3 regions of the Brevibacillus sp. MS2.2 genome follow, and region 3 is predicted to be linked to each of the others. Evidence: predicted binding sites of a transcription regulator. Region 3 holds the regulator's gene; each other region holds the start of a gene.
What was found. Region 3 encodes CtsR, which represses protease genes until heat stress. Its sites were predicted from a motif close to ATGGTCAATAAAGGTCAAACA; they were not measured.

Region 1 (8,028 bases), on a different contig from region 3:
TTACTTCCTATCAGGATTTTTGCGAAGCATTGACCAAGATCGCCAATCGGTATAAACTAAATGCCAAGTGCATCGAGCGGAAAAAAGGGTATGTTCTCTATATTAAAGAAGGCGAAAAGATTACAGAGTTTTTGAGCTTGATTGGAGCTCATCAGGCGCTTCTGTATTTCGAGGACGTTCGAATCGTAAAGGACATGCGGAACTCAGTAAACCGTTTACACAATTGTGAAATCGCCAACATAAACAAAACGGTGAATGCAGCCACCAGACAAATGGAAAATATTCAGCTCATCGATCAAGAGATGGGATTGGAGAATTTGCCAAAACGTCTGCGAGAGGTCGCGGAGCTTCGAGTGGCTCATCCTGACATCAATTTGAAAGAATTGGGTGAGATGGTGCCAAGCGGAGTAGTGAGCAAATCGGGCATTAACCACCGCTTGCGAAAAATTAACGAAATCGCTGACAAAATACGAGAAAAACAAAATATTTCGATGTAGATGCATGTTATACTAAAGGATAATAGTCTACAAGTGAGGAGGTCCATTCATGGTTCAACAGCAGGTCGTGGTTCAGTTAAAGACCGGTTTGCAAGCTCGTCCAGCAGCCTTTTTCGTTCAGGAGGCTAACCGTTTTGCATCGGAAGTATTCGTAGAAAAAGGCAACAAGAAGGTCAATGCGAAAAGCATCATGGGTATCATGAGCCTCGCAATCAGCTCTGGAACGGAAATTACCATTTTAGCAGAAGGGCCGGATGCCTCCCAGGCAGTCACCAGCCTTACGAATCTGGTAAGCAAAGAAGAATAGAGTCACGAGAGACACTTTTCCCGTATGGGAGGTGTCTTTTTTTGTTGATCATCTTGATGAATATGTATCAATTCACTTCGGGCAGGGCATTTCTAACCATGTATATTGCATGAAGGAGGAATGACACATGAGTAACCGTGATAAGTGTTACGAAGGCCGCGATTGTTATGATATGGACATTGATCGGATGGTGAACGAGGGACTGGGAGGTGGAGTTGTTTCCGACCAAAACGGCCTGATTGAAGAAACAACTGTAGACACGATGACAGGGGCGTCGTCAGCCAAGCAAGCCCTTGAAGATGAGCAATAGGGAGCCGCTTATGAATGTAACGAGAGCACAGGCCATTATGAGCTCCGACGACCATATCAAGGTAGAGTACGAAGGACAAGCCGTTTGGATCGATGCTGTAGACGAAAAAACGTCAACAGCACGTGTACATGAGGAAAAAAATCCAGGACATAGCCGGACGGTCTATGTCAGTCAGTTAATGGAAGTATCACCATGATTCATCGAAAAAGCCGAGCAAACCAAGGGAAGCCTCTTGGGACTTGCTCGGCATACAAAAAACACTCGGCCCGTAGTTCAGGCACGAGTGCTTCTTTTTTTACTAGGTATCTCTTATTTTTTGGAAGACGGTTCGGAAGTGATGACTTTGTCAATCAATCCGTACTCTACTGCTTCTGCGGCAGAGAGGAAGTTGTCGCGATCGGTATCCTTTTGGATGCGCTCCAAAGGCTGTCCAGTGCGTTCAGCCAGGATGGTGTTCAGATGATCACGCATCTTCAAAATACGTTTTGCGGCAATCTCAATGTCGCTCGCTTGTCCTTGGGCTCCACCCAATGGTTGGTGGATCATGACTTCACTGTTTGGCAGAGCAAAGCGTTTGCCTTTTGCCCCCGCAGCCAGCAGGAATGCTCCCATCGAAGCAGCCATTCCGATACAAATGGTGGATACATCTGGCTTGATGAAGTGCATAGTATCGTAAATTGCCATACCAGCAGTAATAGAACCGCCTGGGCTGTTTATGTACAAGTGAATGTCTTTCTCCGGATCTTCCGCCTGAAGGAACAACAACTGTGCCACAACGATATTGGCTACGGTGTCGTTGATTGGGGTTCCCAGAAAGATGATGCGGTCTTTGAGCAGGCGGGAATAAATGTCGTAAGCACGTTCCCCGCGGTTTGTCTGTTCAATGACGGTTGGAATTAAATTCATATGCATCTAGTCTTCCTCCTCTCTTTGTAACAATATCATACACAAAAGGTCAATGAAGGTCAAACACATAAGTGCGCGCCCTCACTACCATGTTTGCCAATTTCCCTCTGTCTAAACCTACTCGAAAAAGAAAACATTCATTCCTTAGAATTCTCATCGGCTTCGGTCAAATCGACGGCGAGTTTCAGCGTGGCTTTCATCTTTTTTCCCTTGATGATCGTATATTCATCGATTTGTTTGGCCTGTAGCTGATTGATGGCTTCCGCCAGCTCTTGTTGATCTTTGTATGGTTCAATGGTCAATAAGCATTCCTCGTCACTGGCCTCTTGATAAATGAGAAAAAAACGTTCCCCTGCCATGGTAAGCCTCACTTTCGAAAGTTATCCACAATGTTATGCACAGGTTGTGCACAAAAACATTTGTTCGTGGGATATTTTATTTTTTTCCTAGTCTTGTCATGTTTAGTGAGAGAATTACATAGGAAATGTATGGGATAAAAAAGAAGGAAAAAGTTGATTCGTGTCGAACTTTACAAAATTGGAATTCATTTCATGATATTTAAGGGGTGTTTATTATGCTTCGCAAGTTTTCTACAATGATGCTGACAGCGGCTCTTCTAACAGGAAGTGTAGCGGCAACGGCTGCGTTTGCCCAAACGGCGCCTGCGCCTGCTCCTGTACAGCAACAAAAAATCAAGGTTCAGCTAAACGGCAAGGAGTTCCCATTCCCACAAGAAATCGTTACTGAAAATGGTGTTGCGTATGTGAATGCGAGCACATTGGCGATTGCTTTGGGTGGTTCCGCAGCATGGGATAGCACGACCAAATCTCTGCTGGTTGCCAAAGACAATACGTACGCTCTGCGTATGTACGAAAACAAAAACTTTGCTTATAAAAACGGCAAAGAAACCAGTGTAGCAAATCCGCCACGTCCAGTGACCGGAGCAGTGCTCGTTCCTCTCGTATTCATTGCCCAAGAATTGGGTGCAAAAGTAGAGTACGATGCAAAAACGCTCACTTACAAGCTGAGCATTCCAATTAATTCCTAGAAATGAATGGAACTTCTCATCAAGATAGCCACTTCTATGCGTAGAAGTGGCTATTTGCTTTAATACGACACGTGTACGCCTCTATCAGCAGACAGCGATAGAGGCTTTTTAATTGATTCTTCTTTCAATCATTTCTATTGCAAATTTTCTAAAATATCCTACAATAAGATTGTGATTCATAGTTTGCTTATAAATAAAGAGGGGGATGTTTTGCTATGAAAAAACAGAAATCATTGTCGATACTGGCTGCAACATTTGCTCTGAGCACATTGCTCGCGGGCTGTGGTGGAGGTACAGGGACTGGTGGACAAAGCGCGACACCACAGCCGAGCAACAATAGCGGAGGAAGCACGGGCGGTGCAAGCGGAACTACTGAGAAGCTCGTGATTGCTGTAGTTGGTCCGATGTCAGGTCAGTACTCCGATTACGGAAGCACAGCAAAAGCTGGTGCTGAATATGCATTGAAAGAAAAAAAGGAGGCATTCAAAGCACTTGGCTTTGATGTTGAATTGTCCGCGCAAGACGACCAGGCTGACCCGAAACAAGGGGTAGCAGTCGCACAAATGTTGATTTCAAATCCTGACGTAGTCGGAGTAGTTGGCCATGCTACAACAGGTGCTTCGATCACAGCAGCAGCGCAATACGAGCAAGAGAAGCTCGTAATGGTATCTCCTTCTGCAACGGGTTCAGATTTAACTGAGCAAGGCAAGAAGATCGTACACCGCATTTGTGCGCGTGATGATCAGCAAGGCTCCAAGGCTGCTATTTTTGCCAAAAATCAGTTGAATGTCAAAACGGCGTTCGTTATGCATGACAAGGCTGCTTATGGACAAGGTCTTGCGGAAGAAGTGAAAAAGCAATTTGAAAAAGACGGCGTACAAGTTCTCGGCTTTGAAGGGGTAACGGCAGGCGAGAAGGATTATAGTGCGATCATCACCCAAATCCTTGCGAAAAATCCAGAGATGATTTACTTCGGTGGATACTACTCTGATGCAGGAATCATCGTGAAGCAAGCACGTGAAAAAGGCTTCAAAGGTGTCTTTATGGGTGGAGATGGCTACGACTCTGCTGACATGGTGAAAATTGCTGGTGCGGAAAATGCCAATAACGTAGTCTTTACTTCTACTGTTGGCGATATTGGTGCAACCGAAGACGGCAAGAAATGGATCACAGACTTCGAGAGCGCGACTGGCAACAAAGTAGGGATCTTCACTTCCTTTGGTTATGACTCCATGGGTGTTATGCTGAACGGACTGGAAGAAGCGATTAAAGCAAACGGCGGCAAAAAGCCAACTCGTGAACAAGTGCTGGAAGCTGTTCACAAAACTAAAGATTACAAAGGCAAATTCGTTAACGTAACATTCAATGAAAAAGGCGACAACGACTTTGCTTCCGTATACGTGTACAAGTATGAGGATGGAAAGAAAGTATTTATGGGTGAAGCGAAGTAATTCTTCATTATGAACAAGCCGTTTGGGACATACTACGTTTGGCATGAATACCAGAATGAAAAGGAAGGGATTCTGTTGTCAAACAATCGTAATACGAAGAATGGCGGCAACCAGGGACACAGCAGCAAGACGCAAGGCACCCAGAAGCAAAAGTCCGAAAAAGATCGTAACCTGAATAAGCAGGATCCACAATAACAATGACAAAAGCCCACCCGTTTTAGCCAAAGGAGCTCAACGGGTGGGCTTTTGCTTGTTAAATACCTTGCTTGCTAGGCAAACGTTTTTCGGGATGACCGTAGCCCTGATGCTGTCTGCTTCGCAGGTTTTTCGCTTGGGATTCGCGAATTTTGGCCACGAACTCACTCGTGCTCATTTTGGTGAAATCCATAGGGCACCTCCGCTGAGATGAGATGTACACCTTTCTAGGATGACCCAATTTGGTCTGGTACAATCGGCAGTGTTATCTCTACCACTGTACCTTCGTGCTCCCTGCTTTTAATTTCCAGACTGCCGTTGTGGTCTTTCATGATTTTGCTGCTGATCATGAGGCCGAGGCCAGTCCCGTTTTCTTTTGTCGTGAAAAAGGGGGCACCCAGCTTGTGAATCATTTCTTCAGAGATTCCACAGCCAGTATCCGTGAGCGTAATGAGTACTTGATGATTGTCTTTTAAGGCGGTGGCAATAAGAACCTCACCATGTCCGTCGATTGCTTCGATGGCATTTTTAATGATGTTGATAAAGACCTGCTTGAGCTGGTTTTCTTCTCCCGCAATGATCGGATGGTAAGCAAATGCGGTACGGAAATGGATGTTTTTCAAATTTGCTTCCGACCTCAATAGTGCCAAGACGTTTTCCAGCAAAGGGATGAGCGGAAGAGGTTTGATTTGGATGCTATGTGGCTTTGCCAAGACTAGCAATTCACTCACAATAAAATTAATCCGGTCCAATTCAGAGAGCATGATGTCGGCGTACTGCTGGTTATCATTCATGCTCGGATAAAGAAATTGGATAAAGCCCTTCAAAGATGTGAGCGGATTGCGAATCTCATGAGCGATTCCAGCAGCCAGCTCTCCAATCACGGACAGCTTCTCAGCCTTCCGTAATAATTCCTCGTTATTTCGGCGTTCTGTAATATCGCGCGATACGATGATAAAGCCATCACAATCTCCCGTTTTCGTCAGGATGGGGGCACCCTTTGATTCGAGGACGATCCATTTGTTATATTTCGTTTGGAAACGAAACTCGCATATTTTTGGTTCTTGGGTCGCCAGTAAATGATGAAAGTGGTCAATGACAGTTTGTCGATCTTCTGGATGAATCTCGGCAAAGGTGAGCTGACGGCAATGTTCACTCGTTTCGATTACGCGTGAATGCGAAGGGGAGAGATAGAGGATATCCCCGTTCTTGTCCGTAATCAGAATAAGATCATCTGTGTATTCCGAGATGATTTTGTTCGTATTCTCGCTTTTAAACAAGGCGGCCTCAGAGTATTTGCGTTCGGTGACATTTCGCGAGACTAACATGATGTTTTGGACGTCTCCTCCCGCGCTTAAAATGGGGATACCGCGTGTTTCGAAGGAGACCTCGTTTCCGTTCCTATCCATAGAGCGCGTCTCGAAATGAACGGGTTGTTTCGTTGCCATGATCTCTTGAAATTTGTCCCGGAACATAGGGACATCCTCTGGATGTGTGAGTTGCAGATTGTTAGGGGAAGTAACCTCGGCTGGAACAAATCCCAATTGCTCGATTGATGGGGATGCATAGATGCGTCGCATGGATAAATCATAAATCGTCACGATATCCTGGGTATGATCAATGAGGAGACGATATTTGGCTTCGGTTTGACGCAAGGCCTCTTCCATTTTTTTGCGTTCGGAAATGTCACGGGTAATGCAGGAAGCACCAATAATTTTTCCGGTTTCATCTTTGATTGGAGCAGCCGACAGAATGACATCCATCTTCGTTCCATCTTTTCGCTGCCTGATGGTTTCGTAATTGGTTAGTAATACACCCATGCTCCTGACCGCATCAAATAACTGTTTGGTCTCGTTCCTATACTCGTATGGAATAAAGCAAAGCGGTGAAGCGTAAATCTCCTCCATGGACCAACCGTAGTATTGCTCAAAAGCATGATTCACCAGGACGATATTGTTATCGAGATCACTAATCGAGATGGCATCTGTCGTGAAGTGAAAAAATGCTTTTAATATTTGATCTGGAAATAACACTTGTGTGATTTCCTTTTTTGAGCGTTTCTTTTTCCATAAGAAAGGGGTATTAAGCTTGTTCATCAGATTTCCCCCGCATAGTCTATCAAGGATTTGAGTGAGATAGCGTTGTCGTAACTATTCGAGATATAGAAGCCATTTTCCTATCAAAATTTGGAATAGTTTGCTATTCCATAATGAATTGGTGATGCATGAAGGTTCTGACTCGCATGGAAATCAGCTATAATGAAAGTTAGAAAAAAGTCGGGGGTGTATGCATGACAACTGGTTTTATCGTTGCGTTGGTGCTCATCTTTATCGTCATCATCGGTGCGACGATTTTGGTTACAAACAAAGCTTATTCGCGTAAACCTGAACAAATAGATCCGATTCTGCCCAGTAAGGATACTGTTGGAAAGAAGGAACTCGATCAATAATGCCAGTAGGCAAAAGAACAGGAGTGGTTATCTCAACCACTCCTGCTTCATTGACGGTATCGGAAAGTATATAGCCTACAGTTTGGAGAAGCGTTCTACGATGTCATCAACGAGCAGTTCAGCAGAAAGGATACCGCCGCCTACGTTCCAGATCACTTCGTCAACTTGGAATGCCTTATTGTTTTTCGCGACATTCAGTTTTTGATAGAGCGGATCTTTCATCCATTCCTCGGTGTATTTATTGGCAGATCCATCACCGGAGTAATCGCCGATCCAGAAAAACATAATGTCGCCATCCATTTCAGACATGAGCTCTTTTGGAATGTCTTTTTTGAACTCATCGATGTCTTGGGAGGCTGGTCGAGCAAAGCCGAGCTGGCTCAGAACAACGCCAGAGAAAGTGTCTTTCAAGTAAAGACGGGTTGTGCCTGCTACGAAACGAGCAACAGAGACTTTCATCTTCGTCTTGTCACCCAGTTTTCCTTTTGCATCCTCAATCTTCTTATCGAAATCAGCCATTAGCTTGTCGCCTTCAGCTTTTTTATTCAGTGCTTCTGAGTAAAGGGCAAAGTTGATTTTCCATCTGCCTACGAGATCCTCGGAGAAGACGGTTGGGGCAATCGCGGAAAGCTGATCGTATACTTTTTCTTGCCCTTGGCGTCCTTTTGTTCCCAGAATCAGGTCTGGCTTCAGGCTGGCGATCAGCTCAACGTTTGGTTGGTTCTCGTCGCCCAATTCAACTGCATCCTTCATTTTCTCTTTAATATGTGGATGCCATGGGTCACCAGGTTTACCGAGGCCACTCATGACAGCCCCAACTGGCGTAATCCCTAATGCGAGAACTGCCTCTGTGCTTTCACTGGTA
Region 2 (8,028 bases), on a different contig from region 3:
CGGATCATGTACAGAACCGATTAACGGGTCAGCAATCCCGCGCTCATCAAAACGAGCAATCGTCGCATCGATTTCAATAAACTTGGCATCAGAAGAAAACGGCGATAGCTGATTTTTCTTCGCTTCTTCCAACACGACCCTAGCCGCTGCGGTCTTGCCTACACCAGGTGGCCCATAAATAATGACATGCTGTGGGTTGGGACCACACAAAGCGGCACGCAACGCACGAAGCCCATCTTCCTGTCCGACAATTTCTTCCAAAGTCGCTGGTCTTGTTCTCTCTGACAGAGGCTCTGTCAACGCAACCATTCTCATTTTACGAATGGAATCAAGATCCTTGCGTGATTCCTTTTCGGTTGAGGTTTTCGTGTTTCTCTGCGCTCGCAGCAAGTTCCAAAAGTAGGTGCCGATCACGATACCAACAACCACTTCAATGACAGCAATGACCAATGTCGTATAGTCCATATGCAGTCCCTCCCATGCGTCTTCGCTTGCGGTCAGCTTTTGTCCCCCGAAGTGAGGGAACACGTTCATGACCGTTTTGTGCATATGTAAAGCTTCTCTTGAACGATATCAAGTAGTATTGCCCCGCAAGCGTAGACGTAAACCAACAACAAAAAAACCACCTCGCTTATCACGAGATGGTCTGTGTAGACAATACTTATGCTGTTTCTTCGTGCAATTCCTGGCCTTCTTTGGTCAACAGTTGCGGCTTCACTTTGTCGCGAACCGTTTCTTCAGTAATGACGCACTTGTTGACGTCTTCTCTGGAAGGCAGTTCATACATCATGTCGAGCATGATTTGTTCGATAATCGCACGCAGTCCGCGCGCACCAGTATTGCGCTTAATCGCTTCTTTGGCGATTTGCATGAGCGCACCGTTATCGAACTCCAGCTCAACACCGTCGAGACTCAGCAGTTTTTGGTACTGTTTCACCAAAGAGTTTTTCGGCTCTGTCAGGATACGCACAAGCGTCTCCTCATCCAGTGGCTCCAGAGTAGCAAGTACTGGCAAACGACCGACGAACTCCGGAATCAGACCAAATTTCAGCAGGTCTTCCGGCAAAATGTATTTCAGGTATTCTCCGGCTTTCAGATCGCCTTTTACGCCATCGCCGAAGTCTGCACCAAAACCGATGACTTTTTTACCCAAACGACGCTTGATAATCTGCTCGACGCCATCAAATGCACCACCGCAGATGAACAAAATGTTCGACGTGTCGATTTGGATGAACTCTTGATGAGGATGCTTGCGTCCGCCTTGTGGTGGAACACTCGCAACCGTCCCCTCCAAAATTTTCAAAAGCGCTTGCTGAACGCCTTCACCAGATACATCACGCGTGATCGATGGGTTTTCCGATTTGCGGGCTACCTTATCAATCTCGTCGATGTAAATGATTCCTTTTTCAGCCTTCTCAACATCATAGTCAGCAGCCTGAATGAGCTTGAGCAAGATGTTTTCAACGTCTTCACCCACATAGCCTGCTTCTGTCAGAGAAGTTGCGTCCGCAATCGCGAAAGGTACATTCAGAATGCGCGCCAATGTTTGCGCGAGCAATGTTTTTCCGCTACCAGTCGGACCGATCAGCATGATGTTGGATTTTTGCAGCTCCACATCCTCGATCTTCGCCCCGGAATTAATCCGTTTGTAGTGGTTGTACACCGCTACAGACAAGGACTTCTTCGCCATATCCTGACCAATGACATAGTCATCCAAGATTTTGCGAATTTCCACTGGCTTTGGAATTTCTTTCATATCGATTTCTTCTTCAGTGCCCAGTTCTTCCTGTACAATTTCATTGCACAGTTCGATACATTCGTCACAAATGTAAACACCAGGACCAGCTACCAGCTTGCGCACCTGTTCCTGGGACTTGCCGCAGAAGGAACACTTCAGTTGGCCTTTGTCGTCGTTAAACTTAAACATGCGCTTCACCTCACAACGGGTCAGTTTTTGCGTTCAATAATAGAGTCAATCAATCCGTAGGCCTTTGCTTCTTCTGCACTCATGAAATTGTCGCGGTCTGTATCTTGCTCTACGCGTTCATAAGGCTGACCTGTCCGCTCAGACAAGATCTCATTTAGCTGGCGCTTCGTTTTCATAATCCACTCCGCATGAATGCGAATGTCTTCTGCTTGGCCACGCACACCACCGAGCGGTTGGTGAATCATCACTTCGGCATTTGGAAGAGCGAAACGCTTGCCTTTTGCACCCGCAGCCAACAGGAACGCACCCATGCTGGCAGCCATGCCCACACAAATCGTGGACACATCCGGTTTGATGTACTGCATGGTGTCATAGATGGCCATTCCTGCTGTAACAGAACCACCTGGAGAGTTTATGTATAGCGATATGTCTTTGTCCGGATCTTCTGCCTGCAAGAAAAGTAGCTGAGCAACAACAAGATTGGCGATTTCATCATCAATCTCGGTGCCCAAGAGAATAATCCGGTCTTTCAGGAGGCGCGAGTAAATATCATAGGAGCGCTCGCCCCTGCTTGTTTGCTCGATGACCATAGGGATTAACATTATGTATTTTCCTCCTTTGCCGAAAAAAGTCAATGGTGGAAAAACAAGGCACGATACACTCGTGCCTTGTGGTCTTGACAGCCAGCGCTCAGGGTTAGCCTGCCCACTGACCAATCATGCGTTCTTCTAAGCTTATGCTGTTACTTTGCTTTCTGCAACCAGCAAATCTACTGTTTTGCGAGTTTGCACATCGCGGTACAGAGCAGCCATGCCATCTTGTGCAGAGAAGATTTTGCGCAGCTCATCAGCTGGGCGGCCGTATACACCAGCCAGTTTATCCAGTTCTGCGTTTACGTCTTCTTCTGTTGCTTCGATGTTTTCTGCTTTGCCGATTGCTTCCAAAGTCAGGGAAGTGCGAACGCGGGATGTTGCGTCTGCACGCAATTGATCACGCAGTTGGCTCTCATCCATGCCGGAGAACTGGTAGTACAGTTCCAGCGTCATGCCTTGGTATTGCAGACGTTGACCAAATTCATTTACCATTTGATCCAATTCATGCTCAACCATTACTGCTGGCAAATCGATCTCAGCGTTTTCAGCTGCTTTCAGAACGAGCTGCTCACGAACATATTGATCTTTTTCTTGCGCTGTTTTTTCTTCGAGTTTTTTCTTGGTGTCTGCTTTCAGCTCTTCCAGCGTGTCGAACTCGCTCACATCTTTGGCAAACTCATCATCCAAAGCAGGCAGGTTTTTGCGCTTCAGGCTGTTCAGCTTCACTTTGAATACCGCTTCTTTACCAGCGAGGTTAGGAGAGTGGTACTCTTCAGGGAAAGTTACGGTAATTTCTTTTTCTTCGCCGATGTTCAAGCCAGCCAGTTGCTCTTCGAACCCTGCGATGAAAGTACCGGAACCCAGTTCCAGAGAGTAATCTTCCGCTTTACCGCCTTCAAAAGCTACTCCGTCTTGGAAGCCTTCGAAATCGATTACAGCGATATCGCCTGTTTGTGCGGCACCCTCTTCTACTGCAACGAGCTCAGCATGACGCTCTTGCATACGCTTCAGTTCAGCGTCAACGCTCTCTTCTGTTACAGAGAAGTCTTTTTCTTCGATGGACAGACCTTTGTAGTCGCCCAGCTTTACTTCAGGCTTCACAGTTACAGTCGCTTTGAAGATCAGGTTTTTCCCTTGTTCCATTTGCGTTACGTCTACTTCTGGACGATCTACTGGCTCGATACCAGCTTCACGAACAGCTTGTCCGTATGCAGTTGGAAGCAGAATGTCAAGAGCGTCTTGGTACAGAGATTCTACACCAAAACGGGATTCGAACATTTTGCGTGGTACTTTTCCTTTACGGAATCCTGGAACTTGAACTTTTTGAACCACTTTTTTAAACGCTTGATCTAATGCTGCGTCTACTTGCGTAGCATCTACTTCAACCGTCAGGACTCCCTGGTTATTCTCTACCTTTTCCCAATTTGCTGCCACGTAAACTTCCCCTCCTAAATCGAATCAACAGAACATCGCCAGCCGCGCCATGGTATCTTCGCAGGCTCGGATGATAATATTCTAGCCATTATAACCATTCTAGTATAGCACAAATCTTTTAGTTTTCAAGAAGACCTGATTGGTCGACGAACAGAATAGTTCCCTCCCAATTGTGAAACCAGGTTGCCTACATGATCATAAAACGCCACTGATATGTAAACTTCTGTCGGACTCGTTCCTGTCTCTTCTAAATGAGCATATGTCGGTACGTGGAAACCGCGCGGCATTTGCAGGCTGCCCGGATTCAGAAACAAGATGTCTCTCTCTACGCCACAGACAGGTACATGAGAGTGACCGAATACGACTACATTTGCTCCGACCTCTTCTGCACGGTAATGAAGGCGCAGAAGAGAGCCTTTTACTCCGAAAAGATGTCCGTGCGTTTGCAGGATGTGAAGGTCTCGCCATTCGGTCTCTTGCTCAGTCGGCACCTCTTCTGTCGAATCGCAATTGCCTCGGACAAGCGTCATGTTGGAAAACGGCTCGCGCTGATGGTCGACACAAAAATCGCCACAATGCAAAATTTTTTCGACATGATGTCGGTTGACGACCTGGCTTACTTCCCGAACCAAGCCGTGGCTATCGCTCATGATGAGAATTCCCATCACACCTCACTCTCCTGTTTTCTCTCTTGTCTACTTGATAATTTCAAGCAGTTGTTGCATGGCACGAGCGCGGTGGCTGATCTGGTTCTTTTCTTCTGGCATGAGTTCGGCCATCATTTTGTCCATCGATGGGATGTAGAATACCGGATCATATCCGAAGCCGTTTGTACCTTTTGGCTCACGCGCGATCACGCCCTCACAAGCGCCAGTGGCAATGATTGGCTCTTCGCCCGGAATCACCAACGCCAACGTACAACGGAAGCGAGCTGTGCGTTCCTGCGTCGACACCTCTTCCAGCTCTTTCAACAATTTACGCCAATTCTGCTCGTCTGTTGCATCTTCCCCGGCAAAGCGCGCGGAGTAAACGCCAGGGCGTCCTTCCAGCGCATCTACTTCCAGACCAGAATCGTCACCGAGGGCGGGCATATTCAAGTATGTAGAGATTTCGATTGCTTTTTTCAGGGCATTTCCTTCGAAGGTGTCCTTGTCTTCTACTACCTCTGGCACACCGTCAAATTCAGCGAGGCTAATTCCTTCCCAGCCTGCATCTGCAAACAGCCTGTTGAATTCTTTCACTTTTCCCTGGTTACGTGTTGCGAGAACGACTTTTTTTCGATTAGGCATGACTTTCCTCCGCTACTGATTGTGCAAAAGAGAGCGTAACATCTGCGAGCGCCTCTTTTTGACTGTTAATCAAGTTGTCAATGCCGACTTTTGCAAGGGCAATCATTTCTTGTAGCTGTTCAGGTGAAAACGGAGCATCCTCCCCTGTTCCTTGCAGCTCGACGAACTTTCCTTTTCCCGTCATAACGACATTCATGTCGACAATCGCTGTAGAATCTTCTTTGTAGTTGAGATCGAGCACTGCTTCCTCGCCGACTACTCCTACGGAGGTGGCTGCCAGGAAGTCGTTGAGCGGCAACTGTTTCCAGGTGCCACTATCCACCAGCTTTTGCATCGCGTCTACCATTGCTACGAAGGCTCCAGTAATCGAAGCTGTCCGTGTACCTCCGTCTGCCTGAATGACATCGCAATCCAACCAAATGGTGCGTTCACCCATTGCTTCCAGGTTCACAACGGAGCGTAGAGCACGTCCGATCAGACGCTGAATTTCCATTGTTCGTCCGCCGACTTTTCCTTTGGACGACTCACGCGCGTTGCGGGTCGCTGTTGCTCGGGGAAGCATGGAATACTCGGCTGTGATCCAGCCCTTCCCGCCACCACGCATAAAAGGCGGTACCCGGTCCTCCAAAGTCGCCGTACAAATCACCTTTGTGTCTCCGACTTCAATCAGGCACGATCCTTCTGCGTGTTTAATGTAATTGCGCGTAATCGTTACAGGGCGCAATTGATCATGGGCACGGCCATCCACTCTCATTCCAAGTTCCTCCTAAATCGCTTTGTTACACTCCGCTCATTATACCAGAGGCAGGAAACGATCTGCCACTGCACAAACGCCTCTTCCTTATTTACGTCAATTGCAAATATTCTTGTCACTTCCTCCCTCATACAAAAATTACTTGCGTCCATCAATCAATTTAAATATCATCTAATTAGATATTCAATTAATTTGATTGTAGGTGAATCTGCTTATGAGCTTCCTGTTTCTCTTGAAAAAGCCGAATTTACGGCGTCTTTTAACGGCCAATTTCTTAAGCGGAATCGGAGATTGGTTTAACAGCGTTGCTGTGCTCGCCTTGCTGCTCGAAATAACAGGAACAGCTATCGCTGTGGGCATTACCCTCGCACTACGTACGCTGCCTCACTTGATTTTTGGTCCGCTTGGTGGTCTAATGGCAGACCGTTTTGATCGAAAAAAAGTGATGGTCGCCTGTGATCTCGTTCGCGGATTCATTGCTCTTTCATTTCTGTTGGTGTCAGAAAAGTCAGATTTGTGGATCGTCTATGAGGGGACGTTCTTGTTGGTTGCCTTTTCGTCGCTCTACAATCCGGCTCGAATGTCCCTGCTCCCCAAAATCGTTGACCCTGAGGAATTGGCGACGGCGAACGCACTTGATCAAAGTACCTTTGGAATTGTCATGGCCATCGGTTCGTTGATCGGCGGTATTTTTGTTGCACTCTGGGGAAGTGATCTGGCTTTTCTTTTCAATGCCCTCTCCTTTTTCGCCTCGGCTCTGTTTCTGGCTAGGCTGAAGGTACCCGCCTCCCCAAACGACTCCGTTACTAACGTGCAATTGCGGCAGGCTGCTAAAGTCTCTACCTACGGAGAGGTGATCCGCGCCATCACATCCACACCGATTGTGTACGCCATCTTGTTGCTAAAAGCCGTATGGCCAATCGGCGGGGGGATTATCAATGTCCTGATCAGTGTCTATGCCTATCAAGTGTTTTCTGCCGGTGAATGGGGAATTGGTCTGTTGTATGGTGCAATCGGACTTGGCTTCATCATCGGGGGGATGCTCGCTCAGCGCTTTCAACGATACTTTAACGAAGTGGCTGCGAGCAGCTTCGCTTTGGAAGGCTTTGCACTGCTATTGACCAGCTTTTCACCCACGATTTATGTAACGGCACTGTTCTTTGCGCTCTCCACCGTCGCGGGAGGAATGGGGAACGCCAGCCTGAATACGTTGATCATGCGCCATGTCACCCCCAGCTACCATGGCAGAGTATTTGCCTTGGATGCGACGATCTCAAACATCCTGATCGGTCTGTCCATGCTCCTTGGCGGTTGGATTCTGACGATGGCAGACCCACGCATAGTCGGCTTTGTGGCAGGTCTTTTTGTCACGATCCCATCGCTTGTGCTTGGACTTGTTATTCGGAGGGCCGTACGCGCTAGTGACGACGTACAATTGGCGAACAAAAACCACGCTCGTTAATACGGGCGTGGCTCGTTTCTTACATCTGTATGGGATTGAGTTGAATCGGGCGGCTCACTGGCTTGGTGAACTCGCCACTGGCTAGCGGTTTCCCTTCCACCAGCAGCTGCACTTGCTTGGCTCCTGTCGTTTCTGTCAATGACAAGACAAGCGATTGCAGGGCTTCTGGGCTCGCTTCCTTGCCATCGTCATACTTGAGGATGTCACTGCTCAAATTGACCGTCACCAAATCTTTTTCCTGCTTCACATCCAGAACACGTGTCGTACGGAGCAAGGAACTAAAGAGCTGAGATCCTTGTTTCGGTCCTTTGATCAACTCTTCTACGGTTGCTTTGGCGATATCAGCCGTTTCAGGAACCAGGCGAGTGACTGGGACATAATACGTACGTGTATCATCCAACTGTCCTTGGAAATAAACCGTTACGCTGGAGGTATCTCCTGGTACCGCCCCATCGCCCAGTTCGAGATTGACTCCTTGATTCCGGTCTAATAGCGTTATGGGTGTTTTGGCTGCTGGCATTTCCGTCAACGGCGTTCCGTTCACCCAAATTTGCACAGTTTTGACGTTG
Region 3 (8,028 bases):
CATCGGTAACGGACACAACCAGGCAGCGCGGGCCATGCAAGAAAGCTTGGCTGAGAGTGGTTGCACATCAATGATCATCGATACGTTGGAATATATTAGCCCCACCTTTCACAAGATTTTGCTGGAAAGCTATATGAATCTGCTAAGGCTGTCACCCAAGATGTGGGGCAGAATTTACCATAATACAGAAAAAACCCGTTTCTTCGATATGAATGTGCTGATGAATAAGTTATTGGCAAACAAACTGAAAAAGCTGATCAACAGTGTACAGCCTGATGCCTTTATTGCTACGCATCCGTTTGCAAGCTGTATGCTTTCCGTACTGAAAGGGAGAAATGATTGGAAGGAACCAATCTATACGATCATTACTGACTATACCATCCATCCTTCATGGATTAATCACCATATCAATTATTACTTCATCGGCCATGAACAACTGTATTACCTGTTAGACGTTTATCGACAGGACCATCAAAAATTCATTCCGATGGGCATTCCTATCATGAAAAAATTCAGCTTGCCATTGGACTCCGATTTGATTCGGCAAAAGCTTGGCCTCGCTCCTGGACAAAAAAGCATCATTCTGTCAGGGGGCGGATTGGGTCTCGGCTCGATGGAAAAGGTATTAGATGGGCTAGAAGAGATTAACATTCCGCTGAAAACCTTTGTATTAACAGGGACAAACGATAAGCTGTACAATAAAGTGATAAATCGTACGTATCGCCATGAAGTCGTTCCACTAAAATTCATCAATAACTTCCACGAATACTTGGAAACGGCTGATTTAATTGTCACCAAATCAGGCGGACTTACATCAGCTGAAGTAATGAGTAAACGGGTACCCATGATTGTTTACAACCCTCTGCCTGGACAGGAAGAGAGGAACAGCCACTTTTTGCTCAATAATGGATGTGCGGTACACGCGAATCTGTCAGAGCAATTGATTTATTTTATTGATGAACTATTGCATAGCCCGTCCAAGGTGGATTATATGCGGAGAATGGGACAGAAAATCTCGAAGCCAGATGCTGCACAAAGAATTACCGAGTTCATCATGGATGATATGAATATGTTGCCAGGGAAAGTAGAATAGCGGCCTAGCCAGACAAAATGGAGGAACCCATGACTGTACCATTCGCCATATTATTTGATATGGATGGCACGTTACTTCAAACAGAAAAGCTGTCCACTCCAGCATTTATTCGAACGTTTGACCAGCTTCGTCAAAAAGGGCTATGGCAAGGGGAAACCCCAGACGAACGTGAATTGATCAATGTACTGGGAATGACGATCGAGCAGATCTGGGACAAATTACTGCCGGGTGCGAGTGAGGAAGCTATTCGCTCAGCCGACGCCTTCTTGCTAGACAATGAAATCCAGTTACTCAAAGAAAGAGTGACCGAGCTATATCCGAATGTAAAATCAACCTTGGAAACGCTGCGAGAAAAAGGATTTGCTTTGTTTATAGCAAGCAATGGGCAGGAAGAGTACATCGATGCCATTTGCCAGGAATACGAATTAAAGCCGCTAATGACCGATCTGTACTCAGCTGGCCGTTTCCGCACACATTCCAAAAATGATCTGGTTGCCAAATTGTTGTCTGATTACAAAATCGGGCAGGCCATCATGGTAGGGGATCGTCACTCCGACGTGGAAGCAGGCAAGACAAACGGTTTATTTACCATTGGATGTGACTTTGGTTTTGCCAAACCAGGTGAGCTTGACGGGGCAGATGTCATCATCACCAGCTTCACACAGCTACTGAATCATTTGCCAGCAATCGACACCAATACACAAGAACAAACATAAACCATTCCTCAGGGAGTGGTTTTTTTGTTGATCATGTCCAAGTTTCAAGCGACCCTCTTTTGCCCACACTAGAATGTGTAAGGGACACTTGCGGGCACGCACTAAACCCATTATAATTAACGTCAAAGATAGTCAAAGTCAATAGGTAACCTCAGAAGAACATACACAGAGGAATAGGAGGCGATGACTTGCGTAACATCTCGGACATCATTGAACATCACTTGAAAAGCATCATTACAAACAGTCCCAATGGATCGATCGAGATTCAGCGTAGTGAGCTTGCCGACCATTTTCAATGTGTGCCGTCTCAGATCAATTACGTCATCAATACGCGCTTTACCGTTCAAAAAGGGTACATTGTAGAGAGTAAGCGCGGGGGCGGCGGGTATATTCGCATACGCAAGGTGCAGATTGTCAGCAAAGCACGCTTGCAGGAATTGCTAACAGAGGAACTGATTGGTGAGAGCATCAGTCAGAGCGTGGGAAATGCGATCGTAGAAAGACTATTTGAGGAAGGATTAGTCAACATCAGAGAAGCAACCTTGATGAAAATCGCTACCTCACGAAACGTATTAACGCTAGAAGCTGAATTGCGGGATCGTTTGCGGGCAAATATTTTAAAGCAGATGATCGCAGCAATCTTGTTGAAGTAAAAGGAGGTATGATGTTATGAACTGTGAGGAATGCGGAAAACGACCGGCGACACTTCATTTGACGAAAATCGTCAATGGCGAAAAAACCGAATACCATATTTGCGAGCAGTGTGCTCATGAAAAAGGGGACGTCTTTACCGGCTTTCACAACTTCAGCATCAACAATCTCCTGTCAGGACTTTTAAAATTTGATCCCATGCAAAAGAATGGACGCGAAACGGCAACGAATAAGCCGCTTCAATGCGAAACATGTGGACTCACATATTCTCAATTTAGTAAAAGTGGCCGATTTGGCTGTAGTGATTGCTACACTTTTTTGGGTGATCGACTGGACCCCCTTTTCCGCCGGATTCATGGAAACACACAGCATAGTGGAAAAGTACCAGAGCGGATGGGTGGCAAACTGAAGATCCGTAAAGAGCTGGAGCAACTAAAGCAAGCGCTGCAAAGTCATGTCGCCAGTGAAGAGTTCGAGAAGGCAGCAGAAATGCGCGATCGAATTCGAGCATTGGAACAAAAAATGGCCCAATCGTAGCAAGGGAGGTTAGCTGGTTATGTCCCAAAAGCAGTTTATGCAAAACCCGTGGAGCAATTGGATGAAAGGAGAAGGTCCTGATTCCGACATTGTCATTAGTACACGGCTGCGTATCGCCCGTAACCTGCGCCAGCACCCCTTTCCGTTATTGGCAACGGACTCACAGGGCGAGGAAGTCGTCAGAAAGGTAACGGAAGTAAGCGATTCGGAGGCAATGCGCAAAAGGCATCAGCTTCAGGTCATCCACATGGACCAAATTAATCCGTTAGAAAAAAGGGTGCTTGTAGAAAAGCATCTGATTAGCCCTCACCTGGCAGAGGAATCTCGCAAAGGTGCCGTATTACTTCGTGAAGATGAGTCTGTCAGCATTATGGTTAATGAAGAAGACCACATTCGAATACAGGTACTATTACCCGGGTTTCGTTTGAACGAGGCATGGGAAATAGGTACGAAAATAGACGACATTTTTGAGAAAAACTTGAACTACGCTTTCGACGAAACACGAGGATATCTTACAAGCTGCCCAACCAATGTGGGTACGGGAATTCGTGCATCTGTGATGCTGCACTTGCCGGCGCTGGTGATGACGCAGCAGATCAGTAGAATTTTACAGGCAATTAATCAAGTTGGTCTAGTCGTTAGAGGAATTTACGGAGAGGGCAGCGAAGCTCTAGGGAATCTTTTTCAGTTATCCAATCAGGTCACACTGGGGATGTCTGAGTCGGATATCCTTTCCAATCTCTACGGTGTAGCTAGACAGATTATTGAGCAAGAGCGTGTGGCACGTACTTATTTGCTGGAGCATACTCGGGTTTCGCTGGAGGATCGGATTTTTCGATCGTATGGTATCCTGATGTACGCCCGCACAGTAGAGTCCAAGGAGGCGGCTCAGCGTCTGTCCGATGTACGTCTGGGGATTGATCTAGGCATCATTCCGGATGTATCTCCGCTGGTTCTAAACGAACTGTTAGTCACGACACAGCCAGGGTTTTTACAACACCACGCTGGACAAAAGCTCACTCCGGACCAACGCGATGAAAGAAGGGCAAGGCTGATCCGCGAACGTCTGCGCGTAGTAGAATCACAAGAGTAATCGTAATGGTATCAAGCAATTGTTAACCATATAGAGAAAAAACACGGTTATACGGAGGTGTACGATATGATGTTTGGACGTTTTACAGAACGAGCACAAAAAGTACTGGCGCTTGCCCTGGAAGAGGCGGTTCGTCTCGGACACAAAGATATTGGGACAGAGCATGTGCTGCTGGGACTCATTCGAGAAGGCGAAGGGATTGCGGCGAAGGCATTGCAATCACTTGGGCTTGGCCTCGATAAAATCCAGAGCGAAGTGGAGTCGTTAATCGGGCGAGGAACCGAGCAGTCCGGTAGTAATTACACACCAAACTATACACCTCGCGCCAAAAAGGTTATTGAACTGTCGATGGACGAAGCCCGCAAGCTGGGTCATACCTATGTGGGGACTGAACATATTCTGCTTGGCTTGATCCGTGAAGGAGAAGGCATTGCTGCGAGAATCATGAACAATTTGGGCGTTAGCCTGAACAAGGCACGTCAACAGGTGCTCCAGCTTCTTGGCAGCTCGGAAATGATGGCATCTCATCAACCGTCTGGAGGGAACCCAGCGGCAAATACGCCGACACTGGACGGCTTGGCAAGGGATCTGACTGCAATCGCTCGTGATGGCGGGCTGGACCCTGTCATCGGTCGCCAAAAAGAAATCGAGCGTGTGATCCAAGTACTTAGCAGACGCACCAAAAACAACCCTGTTTTGATTGGGGAGCCTGGCGTCGGGAAAACAGCGATTGCAGAAGGTCTTGCCCAAAAAATCGTGAACAACGAAATTCCGGAGACCCTCCGTGATAAGCGCGTCATGACCCTCGATATGGGAACCGTTGTTGCGGGAACCAAATATCGCGGTGAATTCGAAGATCGTCTGAAAAAAATCATGGACGAAATTCGCCAAGCAGGAAACATCATCCTGTTTATTGATGAGCTACACACCCTGATTGGTGCAGGTGGAGCAGAAGGCGCTATTGATGCCTCCAACATTTTGAAGCCTGCTCTGGCACGTGGCGAGCTACAGTGCGTAGGTGCTACTACGCTGGATGAATATCGCAAGTACATCGAAAAAGACGCGGCACTGGAGCGTCGTTTCCAACCGATTCAGGTTGATGAACCGACAGCGGAGGATGCTATTCGTATCCTGCATGGCCTTCGTGATCGTTACGAAGCCCACCATCGTGTCAAAATTACCGATGAAGCAATCGAGCAGGCAGTAAAACTGTCTGACCGCTATATTACGGAACGCTTCCTGCCTGACAAGGCCATCGACTTGGTCGACGAGGCGGCATCCAAGGTTCGCTTGCAATCCTTTACGGTTCCACCAAACCTCAAAGAGCTGGAGGGACGTCTGGAAGAGGTACGCAAGGAAAAAGACGCTGCCGTACAATCACAAGAGTTCGAGGAAGCAGCAGCTCTTCGCGATCAGGAGCAAAAACTGCGTGAAGAACTGGATAAAACGAAAAAAGACTGGAAAGAGCGCCAAGGTCAGCTAAACATGGAGGTTACGCCAGAAGACATCGCACAAGTAGTGGCGAGCTGGACGGGTATTCCTGTGTTGAAGCTGAAGGAAGAAGAAACAGAGCGCTTGCTGAAGATGGAAGAGATTTTGCACGATCGCGTCATTGGCCAAGATGAAGCAGTCAAATCCATCTCGCGTGCGATCCGCCGTGCCCGTGCTGGTCTGAAAGACCCAAAACGCCCGATCGGCTCGTTTATCTTCCTTGGACCAACCGGTGTGGGTAAAACCGAATTGGCTCGTGCCGTGGCAGAGACGCTTTTCGGTGACGAGGATGCCATGATTCGTGTAGATATGTCCGAGTACATGGAGAAGCATTCCACCGCTCGGCTGGTAGGTGCCCCTCCTGGCTACGTAGGCTTTGACGAAGGCGGTCAACTGACCGAAAAAGTGCGTCGCAAGCCGTATTCCGTTATTTTGCTGGACGAAATCGAGAAGGCTCACCCAGACGTATTCAACATCCTCTTGCAAGTTTTGGATGATGGTCGTCTGACAGACTCGAAGGGACGTACCGTCGATTTCCGCAATACGGTTGTCATTATGACTTCCAACGTCGGAGCCAGCATGATCAAGAAAAATACGACGCTCGGCTTCACGACCAACGATTCGGAAAGAAAGTACCAGGATATGAAGGACAAAGTCATGGATGAGCTGAAGAAGAGCTTCCGTCCTGAGTTCTTGAACCGTATCGACGAAGTCATCGTGTTCCACTCCTTGGAGCAAGAGCACATCGAGCAAATCGTATCTCTCATGACAGAAGAGCTGCGTAAACGTTTGAAAGAGCAAGACATTGATTTCCAACTGACCGAAGAAGCCAAGAAAGTATTGGCAAAAGAAGGCTTTGATCCGGCCTATGGTGCGCGTCCTCTGCGTCGAGCTATCCAGCGTCACATCGAGGATAATTTGTCCGAGGAACTGCTCAAGGGTACGATCAGTAAAGGTGATACCGTCAATATCGAAGCTGAAGAAGGCAAGCTGGTAGTCAAGCGCCTTGAAAAAACGAAATCGTAAGCTGGGTTGAAACGTAATAGAATGCCTCCTGATTCGGGAGGTATTCTTTTTTTGGGTGCGTAATTATGATAAAAGTAGAGAAAGAAATCCAAGTGAGGGTGCGATTATGTCAAAGTATAAAACGAAATACGCGTGTCAAGAATGTGGCTATGAATCGCCAAAATGGATGGGAAAATGCCCGGGATGTAGCAGTTGGAACACTTTGGTGGAGGAAGTGACGGTTAAAACGGCACATCGCCACGAAGGGCTCAGCGGCGGCCAGCGCCAATCTGCGATTCCATTGACCCAGGTAGCCAGTGAAGAAGAGCCACGCATGGATACGACGATCGGAGAATTGAATCGTGTTCTTGGTGGAGGACTTGTTCCGGGTTCACTCATTTTGGTGGGGGGAGATCCGGGAATCGGGAAATCGACATTGCTTTTGCAGACATCATTTGCCTTGGCTCATCAAGGGGCGAAGGTTCTCTATGTATCTGGAGAGGAGTCGGCAAAGCAAATTAAAATTCGCGCAGATCGACTCCATTTGCAAACGCCGCCGATGTTTGTATTGGCAGAAAATGATTTGGATTTGATCGAACAGCATATTAATCAAGTAGACCCGGATGTGCTGATTATTGACTCGATCCAGACCGTGTTTCACCCGACCATCCAATCGGCTGCGGGGAGTGTCGCACAAGTGCGGGAGGCTACTGCCCAATTGATGCGGATTGCAAAAGGGAAAGGAATTGGTACCTTCATCGTCGGTCACGTTACCAAGGAAGGCTCCATCGCTGGTCCGCGTATGCTTGAGCATATGGTGGATGCTGTTCTTTATTTTGAAGGAGAGCGCCACAATACATTTCGAATTTTGCGCGCCGTCAAAAACCGCTTTGGTTCGACAAACGAAATCGGGATTTTCGAGATGAAGGATCGCGGTTTGGAGGAAGTGGCGAATCCATCTGAGATATTTTTGGCAGAGCGTCCATTTGGTGTTGCGGGCTCCACGGTCGTAGCCAGTATGGAGGGCACGCGTCCCGTTTTGGTTGAGCTGCAAGCTCTCGTTGCCCCGACCAGCTTTGTAACGCCACGGAGAACGGCAACAGGGGTCGATCATCAGCGTGTGGCGATGATCATGGCAGTGTTGGAAAAGCGCATGGGCATGATGCTGCAAAATCAGGATGCTTATGTAAACGTAGCAGGCGGGGTCAGATTGGATGAGCCAGCCGTTGATTTGGCGATTGCCGTAAGCATTGCAAGCAGTTTCCGTGACCACGCTACCAATCCGCATGATGTCGTTATCGGCGAAATTGGCCTGACTGGTGAGGTGCGCGGTGTCTCCCGAATTGAGCAGCGAGTACGAGAAGCACATAAATTAGGCTTTAAGCGTGTCATCATCCCTGAGAAAAACATCCGCGGTCTGGATGCGCCAGCAGATATTCAAG

Region 1: a site for CtsR is predicted at 2,066-2,086, ahead of clpP (ATP-dependent Clp endopeptidase proteolytic subunit ClpP). Genes of this name have one in related genera too.
Region 2: a site for CtsR is predicted at 2,555-2,575, ahead of clpP (ATP-dependent Clp endopeptidase proteolytic subunit ClpP). Genes of this name have one in related genera too.

Annotation. Positions count from the first base shown of each region.
Region 1 covers NZ_JABSUZ010000059.1:13,308-21,335, reverse strand. The annotation lists gene whiA (DNA-binding protein WhiA) at 1-497, shown strand, start outside; gene HP568_RS28710 (HPr family phosphocarrier protein) at 547-804, shown strand; gene HP568_RS28705 (hypothetical protein) at 932-1,114, shown strand; gene HP568_RS28700 (H-type small acid-soluble spore protein) at 1,125-1,310, shown strand; gene clpP (ATP-dependent Clp endopeptidase proteolytic subunit ClpP) at 1,424-2,026, opposite strand; gene HP568_RS28690 (hypothetical protein) at 2,158-2,379, opposite strand; gene HP568_RS28685 (copper amine oxidase N-terminal domain-containing protein) at 2,595-3,068, shown strand; gene HP568_RS28680 (branched-chain amino acid ABC transporter substrate-binding protein) at 3,284-4,519, shown strand; gene HP568_RS28675 (DUF4023 domain-containing protein) at 4,773-4,907, opposite strand; gene HP568_RS28670 (PAS domain-containing sensor histidine kinase) at 4,942-6,810, opposite strand; gene HP568_RS28665 (hypothetical protein) at 7,005-7,163, shown strand; gene HP568_RS28660 (ABC transporter substrate-binding protein) at 7,239-8,028, opposite strand, start outside.
Region 2 covers NZ_JABSUZ010000058.1:121-8,148, forward strand. The annotation lists partial or broken gene HP568_RS28475 (ATP-binding protein) at 1-465, opposite strand, end outside; gene clpX (ATP-dependent protease ATP-binding subunit ClpX) at 662-1,927, opposite strand; gene clpP (ATP-dependent Clp endopeptidase proteolytic subunit ClpP) at 1,948-2,529, opposite strand; gene tig (trigger factor) at 2,662-3,954, opposite strand; gene HP568_RS28495 (metallophosphoesterase family protein) at 4,080-4,619, opposite strand; gene HP568_RS28500 (XTP/dITP diphosphatase) at 4,650-5,243, opposite strand; gene rph (ribonuclease PH) at 5,236-5,997, opposite strand; gene HP568_RS28510 (MFS transporter) at 6,212-7,459, shown strand; gene HP568_RS28515 (GerMN domain-containing protein) at 7,479-8,028, opposite strand, start outside.
Region 3 covers NZ_JABSUZ010000060.1:16,687-24,714, reverse strand. The annotation lists gene HP568_RS28895 (UDP-N-acetylglucosamine--LPS N-acetylglucosamine transferase) at 1-1,093, shown strand, start outside; gene HP568_RS28890 (HAD hydrolase-like protein) at 1,123-1,809, shown strand; gene HP568_RS28885 (CtsR family transcriptional regulator) at 1,998-2,462, shown strand; gene mcsA (protein-arginine kinase activator protein McsA) at 2,479-2,997, shown strand; gene mcsB (protein-arginine kinase McsB) at 3,017-4,090, shown strand; gene HP568_RS28870 (ATP-dependent Clp protease ATP-binding subunit) at 4,157-6,607, shown strand; gene radA (DNA repair protein RadA) at 6,714-8,028, shown strand, end outside.